Regions from separate parts of the Paenarthrobacter sp. E2MeOHC11 genome, predicted to be linked through region 2. Evidence: riboswitches for the same ligand, from Rfam matches in the RefSeq annotation. Region 2 holds a riboswitch; each other region holds the start of a gene.
The links. Region 2 has a riboswitch for cyclic di-AMP ahead of ACSSVG_RS12000 (hypothetical protein). Riboswitches for the same ligand answer to the same signal wherever they lie in the genome.

Region 1 (3,884 bases), 1.2 Mb from region 2:
CCAAGCCGTTCAGCATGGAGGAAGTCCTCCTGCGCCTCCACCGCCTGGTCCAGCGTTCCGGCGTCGCCGCGATGGACACCGCCGAGCTGGTAGTGGGCGACCTCACCCTGAACGTGGACACGCGCGAAGTAACCAGGGCAGGCGAGGACATCCCGCTCACCGCAACGCAGTTCGAGCTTCTGCGCTACCTCATGGAGAACCCCAAACGCGTGGTCAGCAAAGCACAGATCCTGGACAGGGTGTGGGACTACGATTTCGGCGGCCAAGCCAACATCGTGGAGCTCTACATTTCCTACCTGCGCAAGAAGATCGAGGCCAACCATCCGCCGATGATCCACACCATCCGCGGTGCCGGATACGTCATCAAGCCAGCGGACTAGGCGTTGAGCACACTTTCAGGAGTGGCCAGGAAGTCGGGCCGCAGTTGGCTGAACCCCTCCACGTGGCACTTGCGCACCAGGCTGGTTCTGGTGGCCATGGCACTGCTGGTCGCCATTTGCGGAGCAGTTGGCGTGGTGAGCTACGCCTCCATGGACATGGTGTTCAACAAGCAGCTCGACAGCCAACTGGAGCAAGCATCCAGCCGCGCCAACAACTTCGGCAGGCCACCGGCGAACTTTCCTGGGTCCGGAAGGCCTGACCCGCTGGAGGCCCGCGGGCAGGCCGCCGGGACGCTGAACGCCCGGATCAACGGCTCAATTGTGAGCAGCTCGGGCCTGATCGATGCCAGGGGAAACCGGGTGTCGCTCTCCGCGGCCGACGAACAAGTGCTGCTGTCCCTCCCCACGGACAACCGCCCTGTGGACCGTTCGCTCTCCAACGGCGACTATCGGTTGGTAGCCGTCGAGACCAATGGCGATGTGATCGTGACAGGGCTGCCGCTTGCGGACAAGCAGAGCGCCGAGGCCTCGCTGGTCTGGACCATGGTGCTGGTTTCGCTCGGCGGACTGGTGCTGATCGGCCTTGCGGGCACGGTCATCATCCGCCGCACCATGCGGCCATTGGAACAGCTCTCGGAGGTGGCCACCAAGGTTTCGCGCCTGCCCCTGGACGCCGGTGAAGTGGCGCTCGCGGTGCGCGTACCCCCGTCGGCCGCTCATCCCGGAACGGAAGTCGGCAGCGTTGGCCATGCCCTGAATCAAATGCTGAACAACGTCTCCAGCGCGTTGGAAGCCCGGCAGGAGAGCGAAACCAAGGTTCGACAGTTCGTCGCTGATGCCTCGCATGAGCTCCGCACACCGCTGACCGCCATCCGCGGCTACACAGAACTGCTGCGGATGACCGAAAACTTCACCGACGACGGCCGGAAGTCATTGGCTCGCGTCCAAAGCCAATCCGAGCGGATGACCACACTGGTGGAGGATCTCCTGCTACTGGCCAGGCTGGACGAAGGCCAGCCCATCAAGGTTACGGATGTGGACCTCACGCAATTAGTCATCGAAACGGTCAGCGACGAAAAAGTCATGGCTCCGGACCACATCTGGCAACTCCAGCTCCCGGACGAACCCATCACTGTGAGGGGTGACGCCACGCAACTGCATCAGGTGTTGGCCAACCTGCTCTCCAACGCACGCAAACACACGGACGCCGGGACCACCGTGGTTACGGGCGTCATGCTCTCCGCCGATGGCAGCGCAGTGGTTACCGTGACTGACAACGGCCCGGGCATTCCGGAAGATTTCCAAAGCCGGATTTTCTCCCGGTTTGCCCGCGCCGATGCCGCAAGGTCGGGGTCCGAGGGCACGTCCGGGCTGGGCCTGTCCATCGTCGAATCCATCGTGGAGGCGCACGGTGGCAGCGTTGAGGTGACCTCGCGTCCAGGGCGCACGGAGTTCGCCCTTCGACTCCCTACCGTCAGCAACGAACGCGTGTAACGAATCCGGCAAGGCGACTCACCGGCATCGTGATCTCTGTTACCTAAATGTGACTTCTGCCGAAACCTCCTGTACCGTCGAAAGGGTGGGTCGCCCCAACTGACCCACATCCGGGATGCGCCGAGCTCTGCCACTTCCCGGAGTCCGCTCTTTCTCCGAGGCAGAGACGGGGGACCCAGAGTCTCCGGGCCCAGGCATTTTTGCCGGCCCTTGGGGTGAAGCCGCAGCGTGATGCGCGGCCGGATGACCTCATCCGAACCCGACAGCTAACTCCGCAGGCGCTGAGAGGTAATCACATATGTCTGAATTTAACGATCAGACGCGCCCTTCCGCGCGTCACCGCGATGAACACAACGCCCCGTTGACCAAGTCGCAGGCTGTCCTCAAGAACGCCGCCCGTCAGGGTAAGTCCGGCCACCGCATGTCGGTTGTTGCCGGTGTTGTAGCTGCTGCACTGGGCGTTGCATCGCTCGGCACTGCTGCCAACGCCGCCCTGACCCTCCCCGAGGTGAGCCGCGTTGCCGAGACCCAGGCGAATGCCCAGGTCAGCAATAACAAGTCAGCCGAGATCTCCGCTTCCCTGGATGCAGCCGCCGCAAAGGGCGCCGCTGACCGGGCTGCAGCGGACAAGGTGGCTGCTGAGAAGGCTGCCGCCGAAAAGGCTGCCGCTGACCAGGCCGCAGCTGAAAAGGCTGCTGCCGAAAAGGCTGCCGCTGACCAGGCCGCAGCAGAGAAAGCCGCTGCAGATGCTGCCGCCAAGCAGGCTGCTGATGCCGCTGCTGCCGCCGCCGCTGCCGAAGCTGCCGCCGCTGCTGCAGCCCCGAAAGCTGTGGACGATCCCGCCGCCGCCAAGGCCTATGCCGCCAGCATCCTGGGCAACTACGGCTGGAGCGCCGGCGAAATGACCGCTTTGAACACCCTGTGGGAGAAGGAATCCAACTGGAAGACCACTGCCACGAACGCTTCCAGCGGCGCCTACGGCATTGTCCAGTCCCTGCCGGCCTCCAAGATGGCAACTGCGGGTGCTGACTGGCAGACCAACTACCAGACCCAGATCAAGTGGGGCTTGAATTACATCAAGGAACGCTACGGATCCCCGTCGGCTGCCCTGGCCTTCCACCTGGCCAACAACTGGTACTAAACCAGACTGCTTGATACCGCGCCGGTTGCCGCCGCTCACACCAGTACCCACTGGAGCGGACGGCGGGAACCGGCGCGGTTTTCCCGTTTCACAGCTGCCCCTCGGAGTTCACAGTGGGGTCACAGCTTCCGCCTAAAGCCCTCATAATCGGCGGGCCCATTCTGGAAGCATGACGCTCATAGATCCAGCCACCAGCTCCTTGCGACGACGGGTCCATTCCGCGGGCTTCGCTGGCGCGGCGTCGCCGGCTGGCCAGCAAGGAGGGCCGGAGGGCCGGCAGCTGCCTCGGCGCTCCCCCGTTGACACCCGCGTTGCCGTACCTGTCCTTGACGTCGCCATCCCTGTGTTCAACGAGGAATCGCGCCTGGAGGAGGGCCTGCGCAAGCTGCACAGGCACCTCACGGAGTCCTTTCCCCATACCTTCCAGATCACCGTGGCGGACAACTCCAGCACGGACAACACCCTGCGGATCGCCGAACGGCTGGCCCGCGAACTCCCTGAACTGACGGTGGTTCGATTCCAGCACAGGGGGCGGGGAAACGCCCTCCGACAAGTCTGGCTGACCTCACCGTCACCAGTGCTCGCCTACATGGAAGCAGACCTGTCCTCGGACCTCTCCGCCCTGGCTCCGCTCCTTGCGCCGCTGCTCTCCGGCCACTCGGACCTCGCGATCGGCACCCGGCTGGCACGGACCTCGTATGTGACCCGCAGTCCGCAGCGCGGGTTCATCTCCCGCAGCTACAACTCCCTGCTGCGGACCGTGCTCGGGGCCCGCTTCTCCGATGCCCAGTGCGGTTTTAAGGCCGTCCGCGCGGACGTTGCGCACCGCCTCCTTCCCTACACCAAGGACGATGGCTGGTTCTTCGATA
Region 2 (3,884 bases):
GGCCAAACTTCACCTCCACAGAAGCAGCATCTACAACAGGCTCGGCAGGATCCGCCAGCTCATCGGCGCTGATCCCTTGAGCGGCGCAATCCGGCTTGAGTTGCATGCTGCCTTGAAAGCGCGGCGATGGGCGGGGCGGCCTCGGATTTGAGGGTGGATGGACGAATGAGGCAGGCACCCGTCGTGGGTGCCTGCCTCATTCGCAGGGTTCGCTTTAGGACCGTTTCAACCGCTGGCAGCTCCAGCGCCCCAATCGACGACGGAAGGTGGCCGTCCGGCTGCTGCTGCAGTACCGGCTGTGCCAGCCCGCATGCGTGCTGGTGCGCGGCAGGCGGGTGCTCACTTGAGGGCTTCCTTTGCGGCGTCGAGGATCTCTTCAAGAGCCGTCCCTGAGGCCTGCGGTGTCGTAGACGCAACGGGCTTGCCGGTGGGCCGGGGCTTGGACGTCTGCGTGGACGTTTCCGTGGGAGTGGGAGTGGGAGTGGGAGTCGGAGTCGGAGTCGGAGTGACAGTCGGCGTCGTCGTGGGTGTCGGAGACGGTGTCGTGGGCGGCGTGGTGATCGTGTCCGAGGGCACGTCGCCAGGAGCCGGAGCTGGCTGAGCCGGTGCCGGGCTGGTGGTACCAGGCGCAGCGGCGATGGTCGCAGGCACAGCGGACGGGACCCACACCGGATCAGCCAGTGAAATCTTCGGGGTAGGAATCGACGACGGCGAAACGGCGGCGGGTGCCTCCGGAACCGTGGCCGGCTGACCGGCTTCCGATGTCGCCGCCGCTGATGCAGAAGGCGATGAGGCGGTGGAGTACGAAGCGCTGGGCGCGGGGGTTGCCGAGCCCGAGTTTCGATCGGTGCCGCTACCGCTGGCTTCCTGGGCTGGCGTTTCCTGGCCGAAGAAGGGCAGCTCGAGAGCCTGCCCCAAGGTTCCGGCCGTCAGGACCAGGCCGAGTGCACCTGCCACCACGGCCATGCGCTGGCTCATGTGCTTGACCGACGCAGCTTTCCGCAAAACCGTATGGGGTTCCCGGCCAAAGGAGGAGCCACCAAAGCTGGATTTGGCGGCAGCGGCTGACGCTGCCTGCTTGCGATTATCCTTGCGGCCGGCGAGTGACGCCGACGCAGTTGCGGCCGCGGCGACCTGGGCCGGGGACTTGCCTCGCGGCGACACAGGGGCCGGAGCCGCGGATGTGGTCGCGGATTCATCGGGGGCTGCCACCACGGGGATGGCTGTCGTGGCTGGTTCCGACGAGCCTGGCTGAGGGCTTGTGGGATTAACGATCGGGATGGCCGCGGTGGGAGGCCCCGGCGTGGTGGATGCCGGAGTCTCAGCTTGAACGACCGGAATGGCTGCAGTTGCCGCCTCAACAGGCCCGGGCCGGGATGATTCCCCCGCAGCGGGCTCTGCAGGAGCGGTCACAGCCTGGGCTGCCTGCTCCCTCTCGGCCGCGCGTACGGCTGCGCGCGTGGTGGGCGTTGCGACGGTGGGGACGGCCGTGGTGGCGGCTTCCGGCGTCGTGCTTGTAGTTTCGGGCGCCGCGACGGAGTCTGCAGGCGCGCTGATGGGGGATCCGCTGGGTTGGGCCCGACGGCGTCCGGTTGGCTTGGTGCGCTCGCGTTCAGTCTGGGCGCGGCGCGGCTGATCCATGGTTGGGGACATGGTGGTTGCCTCTCAACGCCTTCGAGGTTAGCTGTCGGGTTCGGACGAGGCCGTCCGGCCGCACAAGGCGGCTTCACCCCAAGGACTTGAATCAAGTCCGGGAACTTTTGGGTCCCCCGCCTCTGCCGCGGGTCTGGCGGATCCCGGATTGCGGCAGAGCTCGGCGTCAATCCGGAAGCGGCCCAGCGGAGATAAGGGTCGCCCTACGACGGTACATGAGCCGGAAAGTAAAGTCACATTAATGTAACGGGCGGTAGGCCTCCCCCATTGAGGGGCCTCTAGCGCTTACGCTTCGGGGCCGGCGCTGGGGCCGGGAGCTCGTGCTGGATCTTCTGGATTTGATGTGCCTGATGAGTCTCAGGGCGGAAGATCTCGTCGGCGATGCCCAGCATCCCGCCCGCCGCCGCACGCCTGACTCCGCGCTTGGACTGCCGCGAGGTCCAGTACCAGAGGCCGGCGAGGAGCGCGGGAACTCCGAGTACTGCGGCCAACACGGCCAAGATATCCATGGCATAAGACTAGCTTCGGCGTGCACCGGCAGGTAGACATTGTCTATGGACCTGCCAGTGATGCCGCCCGTCTCGCCCATGCTCGCCAAGTCCGTTCCGGCCATCCCCGATGTTGGGCACTATGAGCCCAAGTGGGACGGCTTCAGGACCATCGTCTTCAAGGATGGGGACGAGGTCATCCTGGGCAGCCGCAACGAGAAACCCATGACCAGGTACTTCCCGGAGCTGGTGGACGCGCTGCGGAAGAACCTCCCGGACAAATGCGTGATTGACGGCGAGATTGTCCTGATCCAGGGCAACAGGCTCGAATTCGAGGTGCTTCAGCAGCGGATCCATCCCGCGGACAGCCGGGTCCGGATGCTCGCTGAGAAGACCCCATCATCCATGATCGCCTTCGACATCCTGGCCCTGGGCGGTGAGGACCTGATGGGCAGGCCGTTCTCTGAGCGCCGCGCCATCCTTGAACGCGCGCTCGCCAAGGCTGAGCCTCCCGTCTACGTGACGCCCGCGGTGACAGACCTTGAGCGGGCGCAGGAGTGGTTCGTGCAGCTCGAGGGCGCAGGCTTGGACGGTGTGCTGTCCAAGCCGCTGGATGGGACCTATCAACCCAACAAGCGCGTGATGTTCAAGACCAAGCACGAGCGGACGGCGGACTGCGTGGTGGCCGGATTCCGCTGGCACAAGACGGCGAAAGTTGTGGGGTCCATGCTGTTGGGCCTTTATAACGACGCCGGACGCCTCCAGCACGTGGGGGTGGTGGCCTCATTCCCCATGGCCAAGCGGGAAAGCCTGGTGGCCGAGCTTGAGCCCTACCAGGTTGAACTCAGCGAGCACCCTTGGGGCGAGTGGGCCAGCCAGGGCGAAGGGGTCGCGGGTTCCCGGATGCCTGGTGCCCAGAGCCGGTGGAGCGGGGGCAAGGACTTCTCGTTCGTGCCGCTGCGCCCCGAACTGGTGATCGAGGTGGCCTACGACTACATGGAGGGCGACCGCTTCCGCCACACCACGCAGTTCCGGCGGTGGCGGCCGGACCGAACCCCTGAAAGCTGCACATATTCGCAGCTGGAGGAGCCGGCGGAGTACGACCTCGGTGAGATCCTGAGGCTGCCGTAGTTACTCCTCGTGCCCTTGGTCGCTGCTCATGCTGCCCTCGGCGGGCGGGGTTTCCCCTGGGGGTACTCCGCCGCCGGGCTCGAGTCCCGTGACATTTCCGTCCAACGGATCGGGGTTGGCGGAGGCTGCCGGGTCATTGTCTTCGTCCTGGCGCAATTCCGGATCGGCGTTCACATGGTCGTTCCGGGCCGCGGGGGTTGTTGCGGCACCGTAGGGCCCCGTAGCGCCGGTCACGCCGAAGCCCTGCTCGTCCTGGGGGTCTTTACTGGTCACGATCAGCCCTTTCGTAAGCAAACTTACTAATACGCTTGCTCCGCCAGCCTATCCGGGACGGGCTGAGCCAACAAGGGCACCTAGCCGTGGAGTGTCGTCGCAGTAACGAAGCTCCGGATGGCATCCGCCACGGCCTTCGGGCGCATGTGCTGAGCCACGTGTCCGACGCCGGGAATTTCCACCAAGCGACCCTCTGCAACCGCCCGCGACAGCCGAAGCGACCAATCAGGACCTGCCACGTTGTCGCGGCTTCCACGCAACACCAGCACCGGAACCCTGATCGAAGCCAGGCGTTTCTCCGTGGGGTACTTCATCATTACCGGCAACTCGGTGAGGTAC
Region 3 (3,884 bases), 830 kb from region 2:
AACACGCGCATCCGGGAGGCTATCCATGGCCGAAAAAGTTCGGTAGTGTTCGAGTCACCGAATGGCCGGCAAACGTGTTTCACGACACACTCCGGCCATTTATTTGCGGCCGCTTGGGGAACTCGGACGCGACCCCACGCGATGCCGAAGGGCACACACGTCAAGGAGGAACCAAGCAGTGTCACTCACGCCTGATTCCGCCACGGAACGCACCACCACCGTGGTCATCGGAGCCGGCTTGTCCGGCTTGGCAGTTGCCAGTGAGCTCAGCCGTTATGGCGTGGGTTCCATCGTCGTGGACGGCTTTGGTGCGTTGTCCGCAACGGGCCCGTCGGTCCATACAGGTATGCTTCAACGCTGCGACGCCGCCGATCCCGCTGCAATGAAGGAACGCAACGAGATCCTCCGCCACTTGCGGAACTACGCGGCAAGCCATCAGCTGGACGTCCGCAGCACCACGCGCGCCGTGCGCCTTGATTTCCTGGGCTCGGATCCGTCACAGCAGATTGGCTACGGTTTGGCCGCCAGCATGACCACTGCGGGGCTGAGAACCGGACTCCACGTATCCGGCCCCCTCGAATCCACCCGTCGCCAGTGGGCAGTCCACACCGCCAACGGGGTTCTCCTGGCCGACCACATCGTGGTCACGCGCTGTGCGCAGAGCCAGCTGCGCCGGATGCTGGCCGAACTCGGGATTGCCATCGGCCAAAACCTGGCCGCGGCCATGAGGGCAGTCGGGATGCATCTTGTAGGCGTCGGCGAACTCATTACGCCCACCCCCAAGGAAGTCCTTCGGCAGGCCAAAGCAGTGGGTCAGGCGATCTCTTCCAAGGTTGCCCTCCCGGCAGGGCCAGGCCTGGCCACCGCCTAGCCGATCCAACCGGCACACCCTGCCCCACTACGCGGCAAAGGCGCGCCTACCCGCCGTCGTACGTCCATGTCTGGAACTTTTACGCACAAAACTTAACGCCAAAGGCCGGTGCCTTTGAGGAGTGATTCCTCAAAGGCACCGGCCTTTGGACTGAAGCGTGAGGCTTATGCGCCAGCGCGTACGTAGGTCAGGGGACCCGTTGCCGTCAACCAGCTGATCGGGTGGATGCCCGTCTGGTTGCCGTTGATGCCACCGCTGATGGCCTGGCCGTTGCCGATGTAGATGGCGACGTGGCCGGACTGAACGATCATGTCACCGGGCTGGGGGTCGCTGACGACCTTGCCGTAGTTCATGAACTGCATGGGGCCAAGGTCACCAACAGGGATGCCTGCGGAGCCGAGAGCCCGTTCCACCATGGCGGTGCAGTCCTGCATGATGCCGATCTGGGCGTAAGCCGAGGCAACCATGGCTGCGTTGACGCCACCGACTGCCGGGGCAGCAGCAGCGGGAGCAGCAGCAGCCGGAGCGGCAGCTGCGGACTTGGCGACAGGAGCCGTTGCAGCGGCAGTGGTGACTGCTGCCTTCTTGGCTACGGGAGCCTCAACGACGGGAGCCGGCTTCTCGATGACCGGAGCCGCTACGGAAGCAACGGCAGGGCGCTCGAAGTTGATGGTCGCCGTGGAGGCGGCGGTAACAACCTGGGTGGGAGCTTCGGAGGCGGTCTCTGCGACCGTGGCGGGGCTGGAGTCCCGCTGAACCGGAGCTTCAGCTGCGTGGGCGGCGATGGAGCCGGTCAAGACGAGGCCCGAGGCTGCTGCGATGACAGCTGCCTGGCGGCCAGCGCCGGAGGCGTTGCTGGCAACTGCCTTGGAGATGGAGATGAACGGATTAGGACGTACGCTGTCCGCCTTACGACGGCCGCGAAGAATGCGTGAAGACATGAAAGAGCCTCTCCCGATGCCTGCGAGGTTAGCTGTCGGATTCGGATGGGAGTCACCCGGTCACTATCCCCCGCTGTTCAGCGGAAGCTTCGTGACTTCACCCCAAGGCACGCTCGAAAGCGACCTAAAATGGGTTCCCCGTCTCTGCCGTAAGGTTTGTCTGCGAACGGATTCCGGACTGCGGCAGAGCTAGGCAATCAGGCCGGAAGTGCCCGCTACGTGGAACAGGCACAGGTACAACCGTACGCGATGATCACGCCGAAGTCACATTTAAGTAACGAGAACTACTCTTCTGGCGTGTCGCGGTGACCGTTTCGAGATATTCGCAGGTACGTAGAAAACCCCGTTATTCCGCGGGATTATCGCCATCCGCGTCGTTGGAAGCAGCGAGTTTCCTACGTGCCGTAACAGCCAGAAAGATAACGAGTCCGATAGCAACAACGGCCAGTCCCACGATGCTCCACGGGAACGGCTGGGAGGCATCCGCTGCCGGTTCGCTGGTGCCCGTTCCCGGCGCACCGGTACCGGCCGTCGGTACCGAGGCTGAAGGAGCCGAAGCAGACGGTGAGGCAACCGCCGAACCGCTTGCCGACGTCGCGCCTCCGGCTGCCGTGAACGTAAAGGTGCCCTCGATGGGGTGCGAATCGCTGCTGACGACCCGCCAGACCACCGTGTACTCGCCCGCGGGTGCGCCTTCGCGCAGCTTCTGGACAGCTTGGTTGTCAATGATTTCCACGGGACCGTCTGCCCAGTTTTCGCCGCCCGCCGTGACCGTTACGCCCGAACCGATGGCCAGCGGCCGGTTGTTGAACGTGATGGAGACCGACGCCGGGACAACAGTCACGCTGGCACCGTTGGCCGGCGTGGTGGATTCGGCGACGTCATGGGCGGACGCCGGAGCCGCGGAAAACAGCAAGGCCGACGCGAAGGCGAGGGCAGCAACGACGGCGGCCAGAAGCGGGCGGATGGTACGCATGGGGCGGTTTCTCCTAGTGTTGGCTTCCTTACAGACTAGGCGAATCGTCCGGGGCGCCCGTATCCGACCGCATAGGATTTGAGAGCACACTCCCCTCGATCCCCGGAGTCCTTCATGCTTAAACAAGGTTCTGCAGTCGACCGCTACTTCAAAATCACTGAACGTGGATCCACGTACTCCCGGGAAATTCGTGGCGGCTTCGCAACGTTCTTCGCCATGAGCTACATCGTGGTGCTGAACCCCCTGATCCTCTGCGGAGCGGACTCGAGCGGAGCGTCCCTGGGCTTCACGGCCGTCGCAGCCACTACGGCTTTCGTGGCGGGCATCCTGACCATCCTCATGGGCGCGTGGGCCAAGCACCCGTTCGCCGTTGCAACGGGGCTCGGCGTGAACGCGTTCGTGGCAGTGACCGTGGCCTCACACCCCGGACTGACCTGGCCGGACATGATGGGCCTCGTGGTGCTTTCCGGCGTCACCATGCTCATCCTGGTGCTCACCGGTTTCCGTACTGCGGTGTTCAAAGCCGTTCCAGAAGCCCTCAAGACGGCAATCGTGGTGGGCATTGGTCTCTTCATTGCACTGATCGGCCTGGTCAATGCCGGATTCGTGCGCCGCATCCCGGACGCTGCCGGCACCACGGTTCCCCTGGGGCTGGGCGTGGACGGCAAGCTCATGGGCTGGCCCACCCTGGTTTTTGCGGTGGGCCTGATCCTGACCATCGCCCTGGTGGTTCGCAAAGTCCGCGGCGCCATCCTGATCGGGATCGTGGTTTCCACCGCCCTGGCAGCCATCCTTGAATTCACGCTCCACATCGGCCCGAGCTTTGACGGCAAGAACGTCAACCCGCGCGGATGGTCGCTCGTGGCGCCCACGCTCTCAGAATGGGGCGCCCCGGACTTGTCCCTGATCGGCAAGGCGAACCCTTTCGGCGCGTTCGAGCACCTCGGTTTCATCGCTGCTGCTTTGCTGGCCTTCGTGATCCTCCTGAGCATCTTCTTCGATGCCATGGGCACCATGGTGGGCCTGGCAAACGAGGCCGGAACCGTGGACAAGGACGGCAACATCCCCAACGTGGACCGGGTCCTGCAGGTTGACG

Region 1: another riboswitch for cyclic di-AMP. It lies ahead of ACSSVG_RS06035 (aggregation-promoting factor C-terminal-like domain-containing protein); the one in region 2 lies ahead of ACSSVG_RS12000 (hypothetical protein).
Region 3: another riboswitch for cyclic di-AMP. It lies ahead of ACSSVG_RS07940 (NlpC/P60 family protein); the one in region 2 lies ahead of ACSSVG_RS12000 (hypothetical protein).

What each region holds. Positions count from the first base shown of each region.
Region 1 is NZ_CP196673.1:1,315,736-1,319,619, forward strand. Features, by position in the region: gene ACSSVG_RS06025 (response regulator transcription factor) at 1-380, shown strand, start outside; gene ACSSVG_RS06030 (sensor histidine kinase) at 384-1,874, shown strand; cyclic di-AMP (ydaO/yuaA leader) riboswitch at 2,010-2,169, shown strand; gene ACSSVG_RS06035 (aggregation-promoting factor C-terminal-like domain-containing protein) at 2,173-3,015, shown strand; gene ACSSVG_RS06040 (dolichyl-phosphate beta-glucosyltransferase) at 3,185-3,884, shown strand, end outside.
Region 2 is NZ_CP196673.1:2,556,578-2,560,461, forward strand. Features, by position in the region: gene ACSSVG_RS11995 (PucR family transcriptional regulator) at 1-151, shown strand, start outside; gene ACSSVG_RS12000 (hypothetical protein) at 340-1,653, opposite strand; cyclic di-AMP (ydaO/yuaA leader) riboswitch at 1,656-1,802, opposite strand; gene ACSSVG_RS12005 (hypothetical protein) at 1,932-2,162, opposite strand; gene ACSSVG_RS12010 (ATP-dependent DNA ligase) at 2,208-3,272, shown strand; gene ACSSVG_RS12015 (DUF6480 family protein) at 3,273-3,545, opposite strand; gene ACSSVG_RS12020 (alpha/beta fold hydrolase) at 3,626-3,884, opposite strand, start outside.
Region 3 is NZ_CP196673.1:1,731,417-1,735,300, forward strand. Features, by position in the region: gene ACSSVG_RS07935 (NAD(P)/FAD-dependent oxidoreductase) at 179-871, shown strand; gene ACSSVG_RS07940 (NlpC/P60 family protein) at 1,036-1,812, opposite strand; cyclic di-AMP (ydaO/yuaA leader) riboswitch at 1,816-1,984, opposite strand; gene ACSSVG_RS07945 (copper resistance CopC family protein) at 2,159-2,788, opposite strand; gene ACSSVG_RS07950 (NCS2 family permease) at 2,903-3,884, shown strand, end outside.